DNA from 3 places in the Vibrio sp. YIC-376 genome. Region 2 is predicted to be linked to each of the others. Evidence: predicted binding sites of a transcription regulator. Region 2 holds the regulator's gene; each other region holds the start of a gene.
The links. Region 2 encodes CRP, which controls carbon source genes, mostly activating them, when cyclic AMP is high. Its sites were predicted from a motif close to TGTGANNNNNNTCACA; they were not measured.
Positions count from the first base shown of each region.

Region 1: a site for CRP is predicted at 4,896-4,911, ahead of deoD (purine-nucleoside phosphorylase). Genes of this name have one in related genera too.
Region 3: a site for CRP is predicted at 2,764-2,779, ahead of cytR (DNA-binding transcriptional regulator CytR). Genes of this name have one in related genera too.

Region 1 is NZ_JBBWFK010000003.1:226,243-233,992, forward strand. Features, by position in the region: gene WJM94_RS08050 (Lpp/OprI family alanine-zipper lipoprotein) at 250-495, shown strand; gene WJM94_RS08055 (L,D-transpeptidase family protein) at 517-1,443, opposite strand; gene phrB (deoxyribodipyrimidine photo-lyase) at 1,450-2,865, opposite strand; gene WJM94_RS08065 (MerR family transcriptional regulator) at 2,875-3,690, opposite strand; gene WJM94_RS08070 (YbgA family protein) at 3,680-4,630, opposite strand; gene deoD (purine-nucleoside phosphorylase) at 5,029-5,739, shown strand; gene WJM94_RS08080 (transposase) at 5,797-7,305, shown strand; gene WJM94_RS08085 (ABC transporter substrate-binding protein) at 7,413-7,750, opposite strand, start outside.
Region 2 is NZ_JBBWFK010000023.1:14,448-22,197, reverse strand. Features, by position in the region: gene astA (arginine N-succinyltransferase) at 1-493, shown strand, start outside; gene astD (succinylglutamate-semialdehyde dehydrogenase) at 522-1,979, shown strand; gene WJM94_RS23105 (DUF1338 domain-containing protein) at 2,227-3,018, shown strand; gene crp (cAMP-activated global transcriptional regulator CRP) at 3,167-3,799, opposite strand; gene WJM94_RS23095 (phosphoribulokinase) at 4,040-4,909, opposite strand; gene WJM94_RS23090 (YheU family protein) at 5,032-5,244, opposite strand; gene WJM94_RS23085 (hydrolase) at 5,278-6,285, opposite strand; gene WJM94_RS23080 (TIGR02444 family protein) at 6,470-6,958, opposite strand; gene WJM94_RS23075 (ABC transporter ATP-binding protein) at 6,955-7,750, opposite strand, start outside.
Region 3 is NZ_JBBWFK010000006.1:285,370-293,119, reverse strand. Features, by position in the region: gene hslV (ATP-dependent protease subunit HslV) at 1-379, opposite strand, end outside; gene WJM94_RS13760 (SPOR domain-containing protein) at 766-1,311, opposite strand; gene cytR (DNA-binding transcriptional regulator CytR) at 1,472-2,479, opposite strand; gene priA (primosomal protein N') at 2,814-5,015, opposite strand; gene rpmE (50S ribosomal protein L31) at 5,314-5,535, shown strand; gene rpsJ (30S ribosomal protein S10) at 6,031-6,342, shown strand; gene rplC (50S ribosomal protein L3) at 6,357-6,986, shown strand; gene rplD (50S ribosomal protein L4) at 7,004-7,606, shown strand; gene rplW (50S ribosomal protein L23) at 7,603-7,750, shown strand, end outside.

The sequences.
Region 1 (7,750 bases), on a different contig from region 2:
ATCGTCTAAATTATTGATATCAGGAACGTGGCAAAAATACCTGCTATGAAGACGGTAGTGGAGTAAATGAAAGCAGAAGTGTTGTCTTTTGTTAGGCTCAGGTAAAAGTTAATGTCAGGTACTCCATGAAATTCTTGGATTTTTTTGACTTTTGCTACATCATGTACTGATACAATGTGTCCACATTTAACCTCGCTTCACAAAAAAAATAATGGAGCGGGACTTTCACTATAAGCAAGGAGTTCTTATATGAACAAAACGTTGATCGCAGCTGCAGCAGCTTCAGTACTTCTACTAGCAGGTTGTGCATCTTCTGATGATGCAACTTCAGCTAAACTAGACGATCTAAGTAATCAAGTTAGCCAACTAAGCCAAGACGTACAAGCTCTTCAATCTGACGTTCAAAAGTCAAATGACGCAGCAATGGCTGCTCAAGAAGAAGCTGCACGTGCTAATGAGCGTATCGATAACATCGCTCAATCTTACACTAAGTAATTCATAGTGTTATGCCGCGCCTCACGGCGCGGTTATTTCTACTGGAACGCCATTCTGCGCAGCAATAACTGCTTTAGCCTTCACATCTTTCATTCCAAATTCACTCAGCCACCAGCCTAACTCTTTCGGCAATTCTAGGTCGTCTTTCTTACCATTACTGCGAGTTAACGGCTCATGAGCTTCAATAAAGACACTTCGATCTGGTTCAAGTGCCACTTTAACCGGTTGGTTTATGACTCTCACTTGTTCACCGCGGCGAACTTGCTCAAACAGCCATTCGATATCACTTGGATCCATACGGATACAACCCGAACTTACGCGCATGCCTATCCCGAAATCTTTATTGGTACCGTGAATCAGATATTCGCCGTTTCCAAAGGCTAAGCGAAGCGCAAACATGCCGAGTGGGTTATCAGGCCCGGACGGAACGACCGCAGGCAGATCAATACCTTTCGCTCTGTACTCGGCACGGATTGAAGCAGGTGGTGTCCACGTAGGGTTAGGACGTTTTTGGCTAATACTTGTCGTCATCTCTGGTGTATCTCGTCCGATACGTCCAATACCAACTGGAAATACGTGTACTATCCCACCTTCTGACGGAAAGTAGTACAGACGTAACTCAGCCAAGTTAATGACAATACCTTGGTGCGGGACATCCGGCAGAATAAGCTGGGTTGGAACAGTAAGAACATGTCCGGCTTGAGGAAGGAAAGGATCTACACCTTTATTCGCCGCCATTAAAGCGAGCATACCAACATCATAGTGCTTAGCAATGTTAGCCATCGTTTCGCCGTCTTGCACCACGTGGTTCTCAATACGACCAATAAGACGACTGCTGTCTGTCGGCAACTCGTACATCTTAGCAAATGACAATCCACTAACTAATGACAACGATACTGATAACAGGGTTCGTTTCGCGATACTCATTGATCGCTTTTTGCTAAGCATTTCACTTTATTCCTTGGCACTTTTGAAGAGCCGTAAGGTTATCTCTCTTTCCACTTTGTGATCAACCACTGGAGTGTGATAATCCAGTAAAGAAAATCCCTCCCACGTCCATGGTTTGTGGATGAACTTGTTTGGCACACTCTTAATTTCCGGAACCCAATGACGCACAAAGGAACCATCTCCATCAAACTTTTCGCCTTGGCTGACTGAATTGAAAATTCGGAAGTAAGGCTGACCGTCACAACCGGTCGATGCAGACCATTGCCATCCCCCATTATTGGCCGCAAAATCACCATCGACAAGTTTGCTCATAAAGTAGACTTCACCCCATCGCCAATCAATGTGCAGATCTTTAGTCAAAAAGCTCGCCACTATCATACGTAAACGGTTATGCATCCAGCCAGTTTGATTAAGCTGACGCATGGCTGCATCAACGATAGGAAAACCTGTTGTGCCAGTTTTCCAACGCTCGAACGCTTGCTCGTCGTAAGACCACTGAATCTTTTCTTCCCAATCAATAAAGCCTTTTCCTTTCACCAGTTTTGGTTCGAAGACCAGCAAATGTTGGTAGAACTCACGCCAAATGATTTCGCTTAACCATGTTGCTTTTCCTTCAGACAAGTCCGGATGTGCACTCTCAGCAAACAACCGCGCAAGACACTGTCTTGGTGACAAAGCACCAATCGCTAAGTAAGGAGATAACTGGCTCGTTCCGGCTACCGAAGGAAAATCACGTTCATTACGATACTCATCACTACACTCACGAACGAACATTCTCAGCTGTTTCAGAATGTCATTCGTTGACGCAAACCAATGATCACTGGACTCTCGCGGATAACTGAATGTGAAACAGTCATCGAAGCACTTTCCCTCCAGAACTCGCAACACTTTGTTCGAAAGCTCTTCCTGAACCTGAGGTTTCGAGACTATAGGTATTTGGAACTTTTGCAACCAGGCTCTTTTAAAAGGGGTAAATACCTTAAAGTAGTCACCTTGCTTATTAAGAACGGTCGTTGGTGCGTGAACACACTTATCATGAAAGAGCTCAAAACTGATGCCAGATTGATTTAACGTCTGTGAAACTTGACGATCAAGTGCTTGCTCATTGACTTCATAATGAATATTCGCCATCACGCTGGTCACGTTCAATAATTCTGCCCAGCCACTAATCACATCAGTGCAGTCATCGAACTGTTCGACTTCAGCATACAGAAACGGAATATTGAGTTCGTGAAGTTCTCTGTTAAGGTGCTCTAACCGACGGGCGACGAGATCCGCTTGCATTGGAGCCATGTGATGCTCTCGCCACTGCTGCGGCGTTGCAATAAAACACGCGACAACAGGCTGCCCGGAATCCAGAGCCGCCTTTAGTGCTGTGTGGTCTAACGTTCTTAGATCACGTCGAAACCAGACCAGAACCATACTGACTCCTTAACTACTCTGCGTGTGGCCTAGGTGGAGTTTTTCGATCACCTCTGAGCACTGAATTTGATTCGGGAATTGAGTCTGTAACGCTTTTAACGCTTCTACTTGTTTGATTGGTAGTGCTTTGTTGGAGAACAGAAATACTTGCTGATAACGCTCAATTACCTCGTGTTCAATTAAGCCAGAAATGTCGTTTACTTTGTCAATTAAGGTGACGTGATATCCCAGTTCACAAAGCTTCGCCGCTTGAATCCAGCTTTCCGATTCCCGAAGCTGTTCAAAACTGACGAGCAAACACTTCCCTTTCGAGGCAGCCTTATTTTCAGAATCAATCACGAGTGCGAGTCGTTTAATAAGACAGGTTTGAAAGAGCCCCTTCTGCAAGGATCGAAGCGACCCTTTGACTAACTCCAATGCATCAAACACCGGATTAATAAATTGCTCAACGACTAAGTTAAAAGGATACTCCTTCATCACTGACGTCAAAACACTCTCTATCTTAGCGCTATTGAGTTGAGACAGTGCGGACAACAAGGTCTCAACTTCTTCTAATACGTACGGTTCCGAGCTGATTTCTACATCATCAGCTTTTCCCAGCAAGCCTTTTACTTTGCCGATAGCGATGCCTTTCACCAACCAGCTTTGTATTTCTCGAATCGTGTCAATATCCTGCTGGCGATATAAGCGATGACCTTTTTCTGTCCGTTGCGGTTGAATAAGGTTATATCTTCTCTGCCAAGCTCTCAGCGTGACGGGTTTTACGCCCGTCAACTCTGCGACATCTCTAATTGCGTACAGTTTTTCTTCTGAACTACAAGCCATAACGTAATCTCATCTCCTGCGGGTGCGGCTCTAAGTATTTTTGTTTTTGTAAATACTCGTCCGGATAAGTATTTAGATAGTGCTTAATCAGTGTTAGCGGAGCAAGCAACGGCAACAAACCGGTACGATAATCATGGATGACGGTCACCAGCTCTTCCTTTTCACCTTTATTCAAGGATCGTTTGAAATACCCTTGAAGATGCATCAGTACATTGGTGTTATTTTTGCGGCTGGCTCGGTTTGAGAGGGCTTTCATTAATCCTGAGCGATATGCTGCATAAAAGTCTTCAATGTTGTAACTTGCAACATCAGCCACCAAACGCCCCAATGAACGGTACGATTCAGGATGATGCGCCATTAGCGTTAATTTATAGCGGGAGTGGAAATCAATGATTTTGCCTCGGGTTGGTTCTCCTGACATTGACTCATAAAAGTCATTAAGGCAGTACACGCGAGTAATAAAGTTCTCTTTAAGAACCGGGTCATTCAGACGTCCATCTTCCTCAACCGGTAACCAGGGCATTTTCTGCATTAGTGTTTGAGTGTACAAACCTACCCCTTCTTTTGAAGCATTATGATTGCTGTACACTTTGACACGCTCCATACCACAGGTTGGCGATTTGGCACAGACGATGTAGCCACATAGATTCTGCTTCTCAAGCTCATCAACTTTGTTCTCAGAGTATGCCAACATGTTGTCAGTGTGGTCATTCTCAGGATTTTTTGTTTCCACCAGTGCCAGACGTTCTTCATTAGAGATCAAACGAATAGTAGGTCGAGGAACTGGCATACCAACACCGACCTCGGGGCAAACAGAAACAAAGTCGAAGTAATTACTGAGCTCTTTAGTCACGAAATTACTCACCTTATGACCAGAGTCGAAACGGACACGTTCACCTAAAACACAAGAACTGATACCTACTTTGATTGAAGATTCCATGATTACGCCATCCCTATACAAAAGGTTTTATTGTATAACTTATAGCAAGCTTGCTTAGGTTATACAAGAAATTAAATTGTACAATTTAATCGTTTTACACGCTCGAACTGCACTTAGATCACCGCGAATACAAAAAAGTAATGTCGCCTCAATCTTTGATTTTGCGTGCGACATCAACAAATCGCCTCCGAGCAAATCGATTGCCTTTCGGCTTTCAACATATTTCGTTATAATCATAAAGCTTGGTTTCTATAAGGGTTGTTTTTGTGACCAACCTCTCAAGGATGTAGCTTGCTCCCCGATATTATTGCCTCAACGAAAACGAACGAATTCAACAGAATTGGTAACAGCCATCTATACTAGATGCGTTTTATCAAACAAGACTTTGGAGAGCACTTATGGCAACCCCACACATCAACGCACAACCAGGTGATTTCGCTGAAACAGTTCTAATGCCTGGCGATCCTTTGCGAGCTAAGTACATTGCAGAAACGTTCCTGGAAGATGTGAAGCAAGTTTGTGATGTTCGAAACATGTTCGGCTTCACTGGCACTTACAAAGACAAGAAAGTATCTGTAATGGGTCACGGTATGGGTATCCCTTCATGCTGTATCTACGTACACGAGTTGATCGCTGAATACGGCGTGAAAAACGTTATCCGCGTAGGTAGCTGTGGCGCTGTACGTGACGATGTCAATCTGATGGACGTTGTGATCGGTATGGGTGCTTCTACTGACTCAAAAGTTAACCGTATCCGTTTTAACAACCACGACTTCGCGGCAATTGCTGACTACGACCTTTTAGAAGAAGCAGTAAAACAAGCACGCCTGCAAGAAGTACCAGTAAAAGTGGGTAACGTATTCTCAGCTGATCTGTTCTACACACCTGAAACCGACCTGTTCGCGAAGATGGAAAAACTAGGCATCCTAGGTGTAGATATGGAAGCGGCTGGTATCTACGGTGTCGCTGCAGACCTAGGTGCAAAAGCGCTGACTATCCTGACAGTTTCTGACCACATCATCCGTGGTGAAAAACTAAGCTCAGAAGAACGTCAAAAATCGTTCAACGACATGATGAAAGTTGCACTAGAAACCGCAATTAACATCTAATTAATCATTTGCAGCCGGTGCCTGACCGGCTGCCTGAATTACCCAGAGGGGGTGATCGTGTCTAACGGCGAACTGCCAAAAGATGCAGATGGGTTACAACTCAACTTTTGTAAAACATTGGCGTGTGACAACTTTGGATTGAGCGATGCAAAACGTTACGTTCTGCAACATGCTAACCCTAAGCGTCCAGCGATGGTTTGTCGTGAATGTGGAGCTTTCCCCCCTTTACTTAACAACCGCGATGTAGTGAACGAACTTCATCGTCTGCGGCACGTCCATAGTGACGGTTTGCCTGCCTGTCGTAATAATGAATGCGACAACTTTGGACTCTCTGTCCACACTCACAAACACCTATACCACGCTTTTGGTTACAGTGGCGATCGCCAACGTTACCGCTGCAAAGCGTGTCAAAGTACTTTCGTCGATAAATGGTCCGGTGCGAATAAAAAGCTTCAGTTCCAAGAGAACTTAATGGGTTTGCTGTTCACTGGTTATTCCGTGCGCGAAATCTGTCGTAAGCTCAGCATCAACCCTAAAACGTTTTACGATCACGTAGATCACATTGCTAGTCGCTGTCGCAGAAAACTTGCGACCATTGATGCTCGCTGGGTAAACCACGCTAATCATTATGAATTAGCATCGAATTACATCGCTCTGCAGCCAAAGAGTAATAATGGCGTATACTGGATTGTCTCCGGTGAAGCACATTCCGGTTATATTCTCTGTCAGCACGTGAACTACTCATCTGACGAAGAGCCGATTGGCACGGTTGATCATAACCCGTACGATCAGGTTTCTCGGTTTGTTTCTCAAGAATACACAGCAGAAGCCAGCGAACCACCAGCAGAGCCTTCAAGCAAGCTTCGTGAACGCATCGACCAGAAATATCAGACCATTTTGGCTCGGGCTAATGTCGAAGACCCGCTAGGGAATCTTTCTGTATTCCACTACCCGTCAAAAGGTGCACTCATTCGTCCACCTTACACGTCGTACGCTCATTATCTGCACGTACTTGATATGTGCGGGTCAAATAAGCACGTTGCTATTTACATGCCTCAAGATCCTCTCCTCCGTTCGGCAGCGTTGAGTGTCTGCTTGTCTCGCATTAAAAACAAAAGTGTCGATTTAATGTATGTGGAAGAAGATCCAGCCTGGGACATGAACTTACCATTTGGCAAAATTGATATTGCTTACATGAGTTGGTGGCGTGACCGTTGGGCTATCTCAAATCAAGGGACTATTTCAAATCAAGGGGATAGAAGTTCAAACCAAGGAGATAGAAGCAAAGGCATTTGTTACCTTGCTGGTAGTAACAATGAGCCGGAAAAATGGTTCAATGTCGCGACGACACGTCATGTACAGTTCTACCAGAATCGATTCCAGCTACTGTTTGAAGGCTTCATTAACGAACCACGTCGAAAATTAAGACCAGGTGGTATTTTACCACTTCTGGATATATTCAGAGCGTGGCATAACTTGTGCTATCAAGATAAAAAAGGCCTCACAGCAGCTCAAAGACTGGAAGTTACAGACGCGCCTTTGACGATTAAGCAGCTTCTATCCTAACTACTGACTGTTGTGATGTAGAAATTAAGAACCAACCAGTCAGGATCAGTGAGTACAAAAAAGCCTACCTTGCTGAGCGAGATAGGCTTAGTGTTTTTGATTGAAGCTTACAGCTCTTCGCCATAGATATCGAAGGAGAAGTATTTCGCAGCGATCTTATCGTAGGTGCCATTCGCGCGAATCGTCTTAATAGCTTGGTTAAACTTCTCTGCTAATTCTTTATCGTTTTGACGCAGTGCCAAAGCGGTACCCTCACCGATGTAGGCTTTATCAGTAACCGCTTCACCAACAAATTCATGGCCTTGGCCAATTTCTTTCTCCAGGAACGCCAAAGCAAGCTGATCTGAGTTACCAAAGGTAGCATCCAAACGACCGTTCGCCATATCCAGATACACTTCATCCTGACCTGAGTAGCGCTTGATTGTTGCAACTGAACCAAATTTAT
Region 2 (7,750 bases):
ATTCTGGCAATGGCTGCAAGAGCACTTCTTCTCGATTGATTTCACGTTGGCGGATTATCTGACTGGTATCGGTAAGAAAGGCTTCATCGCTGACTTAATGCCGAAGCTGCCAATCTACATCAACCTGCTCAGTCCAGAAGCACAAGCAGTAATCGGTCAGGTACATGACAAAACTCGTCCTGCATTGAAGCTGCTGGAGCGTGAAGGCTTTACCAACCGTGGTTACGTAGACATTTTCGATGCGGGTCCAACGGTTGAGTGTGACGTACGTAATATTGAATCTGTGCGTCATTCATTCCGCGCTCGAGTAAAAATCGCATCGCACAACAGTACACAAGATTTCTTGATGTGTAACTCATCATTCGAAAACTTCCGTGCCGCAGCGGCAAAAGCGGCGTATGACGCAGAGAGCAAGAGCGTCGTACTTGCGCCAGAACTTGCGGACGCACTATTGGTAGAGGAAGGGGACTTCGTTCGCCTTCTACCGCAGTAATAGAAGACAGAATTTAAGGATAGTAACAATGACACATTGGATTGCAGGTGAGTGGGTACAAGGTCAGGGTGAAGAGTTCACATCTCTGTCTCCGTACAACCAAGAAGTGATTTGGCAAGGTAAAGGTGCAACTGCTGAACAGGTTAACCAAGCGGTAGCCGCTGCTCGAGCTGCTTTTGTGGAGTGGAAAAATCGTCCATTCGCAGAACGTGAAGCGATCGTGCTTGCGTTTGCAGAAAAAGTAAAAGAAAACAGCGAAAAGATTGCTGAAGTGATCGCTAAAGAAACGGGTAAGCCTATTTGGGAAACTCGCACAGAAGCCGCTGCAATGGCTGGTAAAATCGCAATTTCGATTCGTGCTTATCATGAACGCACGGGTGAAGCGACACGTGAAGCTGCAGGCAACCAGATAGTCCTGCGCCATCGTCCACTAGGCGTAATGGCAGTATTCGGCCCTTATAACTTCCCTGGTCACCTTCCAAATGGTCACATCGTTCCTGCAATTTTGGCGGGTAACACCGTGGTATTTAAGCCATCAGAACAAACACCTTGGACTGGTGAGGTGGCGATGAAGCTGTGGGAAGAAGCGGGTTTGCCTAAAGGCGTGATTAACCTGGTTCAAGGTGCCAAAGAGACAGGCATTGCTCTGGCTGATGCGAAAGGTATCGATGGCGTACTGTTTACTGGTAGTGCAAACACCGGTCATATTCTACATCGCCAATTCGCGGGTCAACCTGGCAAGATGCTGGCGCTGGAAATGGGTGGCAACAACCCAATGGTTATCTCTGAGAACTACGGCGATTTAGACGCAACGGTCTACACCATCATTCAATCTGCATTCATCAGTGCAGGCCAACGTTGTACCTGTGCACGACGCCTGTACGTGCCATTGGGAGAGAAAGGCGATGCGCTAATCACTAAGTTAGTTGAAGCGACGAAGAACATTCGTGTTGATCAACCGTTCGCTGAGCCAGCGCCGTTTATGGGGCCGCAAATTTCTGTGGCAGCGGCGAAGTTCATTCTGGATGCTCAATCAAATCTTCAGTCTTTAGGCGGCGAGAGTCTAGTTTTAGCCAAAGCAGGGGAAGCGGCATTTGTATCTCCGGGCATTATCGATGTCACTAATATTGCTGAGCTACCTGATGAAGAGTATTTCGGCCCGCTATTGCAGCTGGTGCGTTACGAAGGTCTGGAAAAGGCAGTGGAACTGGCGAACGACACGCGCTTTGGCCTGTCCGCTGGTCTCGTTTCAACGAATGACCAAGAGTGGGAATACTTTGTAGACCACATTCGTGCCGGTATTGTAAACCGTAACCGTCAATTGACTGGTGCAAGTGGCGACGCGCCATTTGGTGGTCCTGGTGCATCAGGTAACCTTCGTCCAAGCGCATATTACGCAGCGGATTACTGTGCTTACCCAATGGCATCTATGGAAGGTAGCGCGACTGAACTACCTGCAACGTTGAGCCCGGGTTTAACGCTTTAATTTGAAGTATATGAGCCTCGGCAATGTACTGTGGCTCAGTTTGCCAGCGCACTGCTGATGTATGGAGTATTAATGTGCGTTGGCTGACTAGTGAAGTGATTAAAAACTTAGACAAGCGTGTTTAGACTGACTGATATTCCGTCACAGGTTGGTGGCTGCTCGTTCATTATTCTGGACAGCTTTTAAGGCTGTGAACGAGCCGCCAACATTCTTATCTTATCCCTACATCTCGTAACAAGGAGCCGTTATGACGCCCGATGTGTTATTTGAATCACTATGGCAAGACTACATTCAACGTCTATGCCCTTCTGCTGCTAAAGTTCATCAGCTTCTTCAGGAAGATGAACCTTTAATTAACGACCATATTGCTTTACGCACATTTAATGTTGAGCCTCTTGGCATTGAAACGCTGGCTAAGCCATTTTTAGCGATTGGCTATGAAGCGTGTGGTGATTATGTCTTTGAAAGCAAGAAACTCGTTGCTAAGCACTACGAGCACCCAGATCCAAAACAGCCAAAAGTCTTTATTAGTGAGCTCAAAGTAGAAGAGTGTTCTCCAGAGCTACAAGCGATTGTTGCGAAGCTGGTGGCACAAGTAGATGCAGAGAAACTGACAGGCAGCGCATTTTTGCATGGTGGCCGTTTATGGGACCTAAGTTTTGCAGATTATCAGACTCTGGCTAAAGAGAGCGAATACGCGTCCTGGCTTGCTGCACATGGTTACGGTGCAAACCACTTTACGGTTAGCGTGAATCAGTTGAACCAGCACAATGAAGTGCAAGAAGTGAATGATCACTTACGTCAAGCTGGATTTGTGATTAACGAGTCTGGTGGTGAAGTTAAGGGCTCGCCAGAAGTTTTGCTGGAGCAATCTTCCACCATGGCTGATAAAGTGCCTGTTCACTTTACTGAAGGCTCTGAGATCATTCCAGGTGGCTTCTACGAATTTGCTAAACGTTACCCAATGGCAAATGGTGAACTTTATCCAGGATTCGTTGCTGCTTCTGCAGATAAAATCTTTGAGAGCACGAATAGTTAATTCAATACGTTAACTCGATTCCCGATGGCTGCTTAAGGCCGTTGGGAATGGGGCTCTAGACTGACTCACTTTTATCTGTAAAGAAAAAGCCACCAATGTTGCCATTGGTGGCTTTGATTTATTTGACTTACGTTACTCTTATCAGAGATTAACGAGTACCGTAAACTACGATAGTTTTACCGTGCGCAGAGATTAGGTTCTGCTCTTCTAGCATCTTCAAGATACGACCTACTGTCTCACGAGAACAGCCAACGATTTGACCGATTTCTTGACGAGTGATCTTGATTTGCATGCCATCTGGGTGAGTCATCGCATCTGGTTGTTTTGCCAGGTTCAGAAGCGTCTGAGCGATACGACCAGTTACGTCTAGGAACGCTAGGTCACCCACTTTTTGGCTAGTTACTTGAAGGCGACGAGCCATCTGCGCAGAAAGACGCATTAGGATGTCTGGGTTTACCTGGATAAGCTGACGGAATTTCTTGAAAGAAATCTCAGCCACTTCACAAGGAGATTTAGCTCGAACCCAAGCTGTACGCTCTTGGTCTTCCTCGAATAGACCAAGTTCACCAATAAAGTCACCTTGGTTTAGGTAAGAAAGGATCATTTCCTTACCTTCTTCGTCTTTGATAAGAACCGCAACAGAACCTTTAACGATGTAGTACAAGGTTTCCGCTTTTTCGCCCGCGTGAATTAGCGTGCTCTTTGATGGGTACTTATGAATATGACAGTGTGAAAGAAACCACTCTAATGTTGGGTCGGTTTGAGGTTTACCTAGAACCATAATATCTCACTTCCTCTGCAGGGTACGCTTGCGCTATCCATATTTTAGCTAAGCCTGAATCAGGTTTACTAGAATAAGAGCACTTTTTATATGCTGCAAGCTATCTTGTGTTTCGGTAAGAAATAGTATCCTTTTTCTAGGATTATTTCTTGATTTTAATCGTGCCATGGTTGCTATTTTGTACGCAAAACTGTGCACATGATCACGGTATGAAAAGTAAACACTACGAAAGCGAGATTTTTAGCCAATTTTTCCTGTTTCTATGAGTTGTTGTAGGATAGGCCGTACGATCAGCTCCATCGCAAAGCTCATCTTTCCGCCAGGTACAACGATGGTGTTGTGGCGTGACATAAACGAACCATCAATCATGGCCAGAAGGTATGGGAAATCGACATTCTTGATACCACGAAGTCGGATCACCACAAAACTCTCATCTAAACTCGGAATACCTTTCGCGTTGAGCGGGTTTGAAGTGTCCACCGTCGGTACACGCTGAAAGTTAATATGAGTACGTGAAAACTGTGGAGTGATGAAGTTCAGGTAGTCATCCATCGAGCGAACGATGGAGTCCATGACGGCCTCTCGTGAGTGGCCACGGTCACGTGTATCGCGCACGAACTTTTGGATCCACTCCAGGTTTACAATCGGTACCATGCCAATCAGAAAATCGACGTGCTGAGCTACGTTCACGTCGCCATCTACAACGCCACCATGTAACCCTTCATAGAAAAGTACATCGCTGTTCTCTGGCAAATTTTGCCAAGGAGTGAAAGTCCCTGGCATCTGATTGTATGGTACGGCTTCATCGAATGTGTGCAGATAACGGCGTATGCTACCAGTACCGTTTTCGCCGTACTGATGGAAAAACTTTTCCAGGCCAGGAAAGTCATTGGCTTGTGGACCAAAGTAGCTGATGTGTCTGCCTTGTTCGCGTGCTTTTCGAATTTCGATATCCATTTCCGGGCGAGTAAAGCGATGGAAGCTGTCACCTTCAACCCATGCCGGTTTGACGTTCATCATGTTGAACATCTTACGGAAGGCTTCAGATGTAGTAGTTGTTCCGGCACCAGATGAACCGGTAACCGCAATAATTGGGTGTTTAGCTGACATGACAAACCTTGTCGAAAGTTTTTCCTTTAAGGTGCAGCAGGTGTCTACTGCACAATTGATAACCCACTATAGCACGTAACAACGCCTTGTCATCGACTGGGGTACGGTAAAATGTGAAGAGTCTAATACTTTGCTTTTCTTTGAATATCTACAGTTTCATGCAGCTCAGAATACACAATGACTGCTTCACCTTTTTCTAGTTGTGACTTTACCTGATCGATCTTATCTTGCAGGGAGACTTCTACCGTGCCGTAATCCGTCCCTTCACGAAGAACGAATTCACGAATCAGATTTTCCAGCGTATCCGGCGCAATGTCTTGCCAAGGAATGATCATAAATACCTCGAAATTTTATGATGGGTCCCCAGTTTACTGTGTCTTACGTTTTGAAACAGCAGAAAGGTGACCGGCAGCGATGCACTGGTAGTAGGAGGGCAGTGCTTCTTCCAGCCAGAACTTCGGCTTTAACGCGGAGCCAGAGATAAAACCGACATGACCGCCATGTTCATACAAGCGATAGTCGATGTTATCTGGCAGGACGAATTTTGGAATGACTTCATCGGTCATAAATGGATCGTCCTTGGCATGAATAATCAGGGTTGGCAGCTTGATTTTCTGCAACTTACTCAAGCCAGAACACTGGGTGTAATAATCATGAGCATCTTTAAAACCGTGCAGTGGCGCGGTGATCAAATCGTCAAACTCTTGTAAGCGCGTTACGCGTTTGATGGAGTTGTAAGAGAGCGCCAGTTCACCATGGAGTAGTGTGTGCTTTTGTAAGGCGTTACGTTTGAGTGATGAGAGTAAATAACGTCGATATACTTTGGAAAAACCTTGTTCAATTCGGTTAGCACAGGCGGCCAAATCGAGTGGCGCGGACACTATGGCTGCCGCTTTCAGGATGGGGTTATCTCTGTATTGCGCCAGATAGTTCGCCAGCATATTGCCACCAAGGGAAATGCCAACCGCGATTTTGGGACTATGCGGAAAACGTTGCTCAAGATGCTCCAGGAAATAACGCGCATCCGTTACCTCACCGGAATGGTACGCACGGGCCTTTTTGTTTGGTTTACCACTGCAGCCACGAAAGTGCATCATCACAGAGATCCAGCCCGATTGAGCAAAGGCATTCATTAATCCATTGGCATAAGGACTGTAGAAGCAGCCTTCTAAGCCGTGAAACAGGATGAAGATTGGTTTGTGTTGAGCGGGTTCTTTGTTTGGATCTTCACTCCAGGCAAGATCGAGAAAGTCACCATCCTCGGTATCCAGCGTCTGCCAGACAGGAGTAAACAGCGCTTTTTTACGAATAAAGCGTGGGAGAAGGGTCTGAAGGTGCGGGTTTTTCATCCCTGCGGCTGCAAAAAATTGTGTCATACCTAACTGCTCTTATACGCCCTCCGACATCCATAGGAGGACTTATTAATATAATCCTTTACATAGTATAGGTATTTTATACCCAAATGACTTTAAGATGCAGGATTCAGAGCGTAGTCACTGGCGTAAGTTCAAGGACAACTACGCAGTGGAATAGTCAGCTTTCCAAGTTATTTATGGCGATTTATGGATGTTTGGGCGGGTGAATGTTTGGCACTGGGATAGCAAAAGCATGCTGCAAGTGCTCACCACCTAGCTGGCGACAATATCTGAGCGTGAGCGGATCGCCATCATTCTTAATCAGGGTTAGGGAGTTGATGCAGTTCACCAAGTCGGATTGCTGTTGCTTCTCGAGTTGCAGTTCAAACTGCAAGGTCTCGCGATATAACGCATCGTTTACTTGCGACTTGAGATGACGTCTTAGTTCGCGAAAAGAGTGCAGTAACGTTTCACTGCGACCAAGACAGCTCTGTACCAGATGCCAGTCTTTTTCTTGGAAAATGAGCTGCTGCTCGTCAAGCCAACGGAGCAGCAGTAGCAGATTCACGTTCCCGTGATAATTGTTTTGCAATGATAAACACGCTTCTTTTACTTCTCGCACGCCATAAAACTGCAGACTGAACTGCCACAGGTGTTCTAAGGTAAGAGTGTATTCCGCGTGTTTATCTGTCATTGGTTAAACTCGAGCTCCATCTGCTCCAGTTCTTCCTGAGCAGACATCCATTCCATTTCTACCTCTTCAAGCTCCGACTTGCTCGATGCCTGAAGTGCCAACACTTCATTTAGTTTAGCTTTATTTTCGGCTTCATAAAGTGAGTTATCCGCCAATTGTTCTTCAGCTTTTGCTAGTGCTACACCTAACTTATCCATTTTATTTTCTAATTGTGTCAGCGTTTTGCGAATTGGTGCGGTTTGTTTACGAAATTCTGCTTCGCGACGTTTCTGCTCTTTTTTTGCAGCAGCGCTGTTGGCTGAATCTTTGGCAGGTTGTGCCGCTTGCGCTTCTTTACGCTCTGCTTTTTGCTGCTCAGTAAGCCATTTGTAGTAATCAACTAAGTCACCATCAAATGGAGCAACTTGGCGATCATGAACAAGGTACAAGTCATCGGTTGTGGCACGCAGCAGGTAGCGGTCGTGCGAGACAATCACCATCGCGCCTTCGAAAGTTTGCAGTGCCATGGTCAGCGCTTGACGCATATCCAAGTCCAGATGGTTGGTAGGCTCATCGAGTAACAATAGGTTTGGTTTTTGCCAAACGATTAATGCCAATACCAGACGTGCTTTTTCACCACCTGAGAACGGGGCCACTTTTTCCAGGGCTTTATCACCTTGGAAACCGAAGCTACCTAAGTAGTCACGCAGCTGTTGTTCGGTTTGATCGGGGGCGATTTGCATCATGTGCTGCAGCGGCGTTTCTTCAGGATGCAGAGTTTCTAGTTGATGCTGAGCAAAGTAACCAATCTTC
Region 3 (7,750 bases), on a different contig from region 2:
CACCAGAGCCGATCGCGATCAGGTCATTTTCAGGCTGAACCACATCGCCGTTACCGGTAATGATTAAAGATGCCGTTTCGTCTGCGACAGCAAGAAGCGCTTCAAGTCTGCGAAGCGCGCGATCGCTGCGCCAGTCTTTTGCCAGCTCCACGGCTGCTTTGGTCAAGTGGCCTTGGTGCATTTGCAGCTTGCTTTCGAAGCGTTCAAAAAGAGTGAAGGCATCCGCTGTACCGCCAGCAAAACCAGCAAGTACTTTGTTGTTGTATAGGCGGCGAACTTTGCGCGCGTTACCTTTCATTACGGTATTGCCTAGAGATACTTGGCCATCACCCGCGATGACGACTTTATTATTTCGACGTACAGATACAATGGTAGTCACGAGTCGACCTCTTAATTATTTCTCTTTGGATGTATCACTGTATATGGGGGAGGGGGAAAGGGGATTCAAGGGGGAAAAGATAGAGGACCTAGGTTATAGGATCCTAGGTCCTAGGGAAAACACTTGGAATACGGAATACGGAATACGGAATACGGAATACGCGCAAGCGTTGTCTTTCCTGTTTTCTGTAATCGAGAAGCGAAGCGCCCTATACTCTGAATTTTAAGCACGGAAGTTTCAACAAGTAAACCTAGGACCTAGCTACCTAGGACCCTGTAATCCGTATTCTGTATTCCAAAGCAGCGAGCACGTGAGCTGACATTTCTTACTGCACTCACCGCAGACGCTTCTAGGATCTAGGACCTATTTTTCCCTAGGCCCTTCTTTTAATAATTTTCTTTCCAAATCGCACACGGCTCGATTTTAGCTCGTTGCAACTTATGGCGATCTTTCTCAGCATCGCGCTTAAATTTGTATGGACCTAAAATGATCCGATACCAAGAACTACCTTCTTTTTTGACTATCTTGCTCGACAAACCCTGGAAGGCGATAGCCAACTTTCGCTCATCAGCCTGAGCCTGAGTCTTGTAAGCGCCACATTGCATTACGTAAGGGATCTTCGAAACTTCAATCTCTTTTGCTACCACCTCGACTTCACGCTTAGGGAGTGATTCCACGTACTCCCACTTTTCTTCCGGTGGTGGTGGTAAATCCTTCTTCGGCTTAGGTTTGCTGACTGGAGTCGTTGGCTGCTTCTCGGCAACAGGCTGAGGTTCCGGATCATTGTTGAGTAAGTAGAGCCCGTAACCAAAACCGCCCACTAGCACGATTGCCAGTAGACCGCTACGCCAAGGTTTCTTTCTAGACGGTTGTTTTTTTGTCGACTTTTTTGGGGTTCCGCGCCCCCGTCTCACATAATCTCTGTTTGCCACGGCTACTTCTGGTCATCAAGTATTATTCCAATTATGTTAATCCAGAATGAGACCAGAAAACACCCTGTTTCTGTAATCTTGTTAGATACATATACAAAAAAGCGGCGCAAATTTAGCACCGCTTTGAATGGATAGCATCTCACGCCAATGGTGAGAAAAATTATGCGCGTTGAGGAGGCGCTGCGCTTCCTCGTACGATCAAATTAGTTTCCAGAAGACGTGAGCCTGAATGTACGTCGTGACCTTTCAAAAGTTCGAGCATCATTAGCATCGCTTGTCGGCCAATCTCGTAGCGAGGCTGGGAGATGGTCGTCAATGGTGGATCGCAGTACTGAGCAAAGTTGATGTCATCAAAGCCCACTACCGACAGATCTTGCGGCACTCGCAATCCTAGCTTTTTCGCTTCCTGAATCGCACCAATAGCCATAGTGTCACAGTGACAGAAAATAGCGGTTGGTGGATCCGGCAGTTCCAACAGTTTACGTACGGCTTTTGCTCCGCCTTCAAAAGAGAATTCGGTGACGATGCTGTACTGAGGGTCTTTATTGATGCCGGCTCGACGCAGTGCTTGCTGATAACCTTGCTGACGGAATTGGCATAATACGGCGGTATCAGGACCTGAAATCTGTGCAATACGCTTATGACCGAGTTGAGTCAGGTAATTGACGGCTTCAAATGCCGAGGTCAGGTTATCAATGTGGACTGTTGGAAGCTCTAGCTCAGGAGCAAACTCACAGGCCATAACCATTGGAGGCAGGTTCTTTTGTTCTGGTTTACTGACGTCAAAAGGTAAGTCTGTACCAAGCAGCAGCATCCCGTCAGCTTGCTTAGTAAAAACCAGGTTAACGAACGAGCTTTCGCGTTTTTTCTGCTGACCACTATCACCTAGCAACACGAGGTAACCGTGTTCCATTGCGGCATCTTCAATACCACGAATGATTTCAGAAAAGTAAGGGTCGCAGATGTCTGGGACGATAGCAACAATAGTCTTTGATTCGTTTCTTCGTAAATTACGTGCTAACGAATTAGGTGAGTAACCCGCCTCAAGTACTGCGTCTTCAACTCTTTTTCGCGTAGAAGACGAGACTTTTTCTGGATTCATCAATGCTCGAGATACCGTCGCGGTAGATACTCCCGCAAGTTGGGCAACATCCTTCATTGTCGCCATAGTTTTTAACCTCTCAAATATTTCGCCAAGATGACGTTATTTCCTTTATTGAAATCGCTGTGATTTAGCACAGATAAATTCACGCCCTATCATTACATTTTTGGTGTTTATTTGTCAGATAACGCGCTTGTTTCTTGCTAGAACACCACTTTAACTTGTGGGAATCGCCATGGAGTTAAATTAAAGTCTTTTGCTTCAAGGCACTTAAGACTTTACTAATTTGGATAGTCTATTCATTTCTATGGCGAAAGTTACGGTCTGTTTAACAAAAATCGTAATGACAATGTGATATCCATCACATTAAAAGGTAATTCATTACATGAGTAAACGTTTGCTAGCTGAGATCTTGTGGTTCTATGTCTAAATTCCAACGTACTTTTTTGGCATTAGGCAACAACTCAATAGCAGGTTTGGCACTGGTTAATAACTTTTGCATCAAGGAACGATGTTGCGTTTGCAGCAAAAGTTGCCAGCGATATTTACCCGCTCGCTTAGCAAGGGGCGAAGGCGTCGGGCCTAGCACCATACAAGTATCATCAAATAATGGGTGAGATTCGAGGGTAAAACGGACTTGACGCAGAAAGTCCTCCACCAATTCGCTTTGGTTTGCTTCCGCTTTGAATAGAGTCAGGTAACTGTACGGGGGAAGCTGTGCCAGTTTACGCTCTTCTAAAGCGCTCATTGCGAAGTGTCGGTAATCTTTTTGCAGCAGTGCTTGCAACAAACTGTGCTCTGGATGATGAGTTTGCAAAATAACTTCACCGGGTTTACTCGCACGCCCAGCTCGTCCCGCAACCTGAATGAAAAGTTGTGCGAGACGTTCAGAAGCACGAAAGTCACTGCTGTATAAAGATCCATCCACATCCAAAAGAGCAACGAGTGTGACGTTAGGAAAATGATGCCCTTTAGCGAGCATTTGTGTGCCTATTAAAATCTGGTAGTCGCCCTTGCGAATCGACTCGAGGGCATCTTCTAAACTGCCTTTGCGACGAGTGCTGTCTCGGTCGATACGAATAGCTTTGTATTCTGGAAAGAGTTGCGCCAACTGATGTTCTAGCTGCTCAGTACCGACACCAACGGTCACCAGTTGAGTGGAACCACATCCCTGACACTGATGAATCACTGGCTGCTGCGAGCCACAGTGATGGCAGCGTATTTCATTACTGTATTGGTGGAAGGTGTAGTAGGCATCGCACCGTTTACACTCTGCAATCCAGCCACACTCATGACACATAAGCGCAGGAGAAAAGCCGCGACGGTTAAGGAATAGCATTACCTGATTACCGGCTTTTAAGTGTTTACGCATTTCTGCAATTAAAGATGCGGATAAACCACTTTCTAAATATTGTCCTTTGACATCGAGAACTTTGTTTGTTGTTGGTACCGCTGAGCCAGCACGCTGAGTGAGCGTCAGATGGTGATATTTACCCGTTAGTGCATTGTGCAGCGTTTCTAGAGCGGGAGTCGCAGAACCCAGCACGATAGGTATCTGCTCTTTGTGCGCACGCATCACTGCAACATCGCGCGCGTGGTAGCGTAAACTATCTTGCTGTTTGTATGACGAGTCATGCTCTTCATCAACGATAATAATACCGAGTTCGGCAAAGGGAGTGAGCAGGGCAGAGCGGGTTCCGATAATGATCCCTGCGGCTTTATCCCGAGCAGATAACCAGGCATTTAGACGCTCGGTTTCATTTAAACCCGAGTGAATCACATCAACTGGTACATTGAAGCGACGTTTAAATCGGTTAATGGTTTGCGGCGTAAGGCCGATTTCCGGAACCAGTACTAATGCTTGCTTGCCTTTCTCCAATACGGGCTTGATCAGGTTGAGATAGACCTCTGTTTTGCCTGAGCCAGTCACGCCCTCTAATAAATAGCAGGCAAACCCGTTTTGACTGTTCACGCTGGCAATGGCTAATGCCTGCTCATGATTGAGTTTTGGCTTATCGACGTCACTTTCTACCGAGTGTGACCATGTGGATGTGGCTGGTTTCTTCTCTATTCGTTCAACCCAGCCTTTTTCTTCCAATGTATTTAATACGCTTGATGTGATCTCTTGCTCAACCAGTTCCTGATGAGGAATAGGGCCATGAGTCATCATTTGTAGTGCGCGCTGTTGTTTTACGGCGCGTCCGAGCCCTTGCATGAGTTTGTCTTTGCCAGATTCGGTGATTTGCCATTCTTGCAACGTAGCAAAATCGGCAGGCTTGCCCTTTCTTAAAGCTGCCGGCATTGCGTTGTGAAGGGTATCGCCCAATGGGTATTGATAAAACTGGCTACACCATGTGAGCAACGAGAACAGTTTGTCTGACCAGATTGGCTGAGAATCTAATACCGCTTTAATGGGCTTGAGTTGTTCTTTAGGGAAATCAGAGTGGTTCACCATTGCGGTGACAATACCCACCAGAGTCTGGCGACCAAACGGCACAGATACACGTCCGCCAATAATCGGAAACAGATGTCCCGGGATGGCATAATCGAATTGTTTATCGAGTGGGACGGGCAGTGCCACTCTCGCAATGGATGGACGCATAGTTTTCAAGCTGTAATATAAAGAGGGAAAGAAGCTTAGAGTCTATTAAAATCAGTAGGAAAATTCGAGTAAAGCCGATCTTCGGTGCGTGAAAGCGGCTATTACAAATAGACTGGATAAAAAAGTGGCGAAAAAATTGCCAAATATGTTGATCCTATCAATGTGATTCATTAATATATCGCGCCTTGAGATATGGCTTCGGCAATAAGCTGATGCGGTATCGCATTTTTAATATTAATTACGTGTGGTGTACGGCTTAGACTCGTATAGCGACACGGCCTACTATTGAGGTTATCCCATGAAAGCTGGTATCCACCCAGAATACAAAGCAGTAACTGCTACTTGTTCTTGCGGCAACACGTTTGAGTTCAACTCAACTCTAGGTAAAGATTCTATCCACCTAGACGTATGTGACAAGTGCCACCCATTCTACACTGGTAAGCAACGTATCGTTGATACAGGCGGCCGTGTTGATCGCTTCAACAAGCGTTTCGGTGCACTATCAAGCGGTAAGAAATAATAGCAGACGCTATTACGATTACAGTTTAAGAAAAGGACGCTTCGGCGTCCTTTTTGTTTATGAACGTTTTGTTTATGAAGCAGCTGGCTGGTGGCCCTAAAACCGTCAGTTAAAACTCAAAAACAACAAGTTAAAAATAGTTGCGATTATTTTTCACTCAGGTCTTGCAACCTAAAGTGTGATCTGTATAATGCAGCGCACTGGTTAAGCCAGTTGTGAACCAATGAGCAGTGAGGAGCTAATAAACTCAATAGTTTATTAGGTAATGTAGACTCAGCTTATGTTCGCGGTTAATACAATTAGCTATCTTTTCTTCGGAAAAACTATCCCCAGAGGTGACTTTGGCATGTAGGGATAGTTAATCGAAAATTAACTGACAATGCGTCCTAATCTTGGATGCTACGGTTTCACATGAATCAATCGGCATTCTCTCGTCTTGACGAGTCTGAGTGGCGATATTGTTTGTGTAATTTTTTACTATTGGAGCTCTGTCTCATGCAGAACCAACGTATCCGTATCCGCCTAAAAGCTTTCGATTACAAACTAATCGACGCTTCTACAGCGGAAATCGTTGAAACAGCTAAGCGCACTGGCGCACAGGTTCGTGGTCCAATCCCACTACCAACTCGTAAAGAGCGTTTCACAGTTCTTATCTCTCCACACGTTAACAAGAAAGCACGTGACCAGTACGAAATCCGTACTCACAAGCGTCTAATCGACATCGTTGAGCCAACAGACAAAACTGTTGATGCTCTAATGCGTCTAGACCTTGCTGCGGGCGTTGACGTTCAAATTAGCCTAGGTTAAGGGAGATTAGAATAATGATTGGTCTAATCGGTCGTAAAGTGGGCATGACCCGCGTATTTACTGAAGACGGCGTTTCTATCCCAGTAACTGTTGTTGAAGTTGAAGCAAACCGCGTTTCTCAAGTGAAAACTCTTGAAACTGACGGCTACGCTGCAATCCAGGTTACAGCTGGTGCAAAGAAAGCTAACCGTGTAAACAAAGCTGAAGCAGGTCACTTTGCTAAAGCTGGCGTTGAAGCTGGTCGCGGTCTTTGGGAATTCCGTTTAGAAAACGGCGAAGAGTTCGAAGTTGGTGCTGAACTAACTGTTGAACTATTCAACGAAACTAAGAAAGTAGACGTTACTGGTACATCTAAGGGTAAAGGCTTCCAAGGCGCTGTTAAGCGTTGGAACTTCCGTACTCAAGATATGACTCACGGTAACTCATTGTCTCACCGTGCTCCTGGTTCTATCGGTCAATGTCAGACTCCAGGTCGCGTATTTAAAGGCAAGAAAATGGCAGGTCACATGGGTGCTGAGCGTGTAACGACTCAAAACCTAGAGATCGTACGTGTTGACGCTGAGCGCAATCTGCTTCTTATTAAAGGTGCAGTACCAGGCTCAACAGGTGGCAACGTGATCGTTAAACCAGCTGTTAAAGCATAACGTCTCAGGAGTAAGTAATGGAACTAATGGTTAAAGGTGCTGATGCACTAACTGTTTCCGAAACTACTTTCGGACGTGAGTTTAACGAAGCTCTTGTACACCAAGTAGTTGTTGCGTACGCAGCAGGTGCTCGTCAAGGTACTCGTGCTCAAAAAACACGTTCAGAAGTTTCTGGCGGTGGCGCTAAGCCATGGCGTCAAAAAGGTACTGGCCGTGCGCGTGCTGGTACAATTCGTAGCCCAATCTGGCGTACAGGTGGTGTTACTTTTGCTGCGAAACCACAAGATCACAGCCAAAAAGTAAACAAGAAAATGTACCGCGGTGCTATGAAGAGCATTCTTTCTGAGCTTGTTCGTCAAGAGCGTCTAATCGTTGTTGATAACTTCTCAGTTGAAGCACCAAAGACTAAAGAGCTAGTAGCTAAGCTTAAAGAGCTTGAGCTAACAGACGCTCTTATCGTGACTAGCGAAGTAGATGAGAATCTATTCCTAGCTGCTCGTAACCTATACAAGGTTGACGCACGTGACGTAGCTGGTATTGATCCAGTTTCTCTAATCGCGTTCGACAAAGTTGTAATGACTGCAGCTGCAGTTAAGCAAGTTGAGGAGATGCTAGCATGATCACTGAAGAGCGTATCCTAAAAGTTCTACGTGCACCGCACATCTCTGAAAAAGCAACTATGGCAGCTGAGAAAGCGAACACTATCGTTTTCAAAGTAGCTAAAGATGCAACTAAAAAAGAGATCAAAGCAGCTGTAGAAAAGC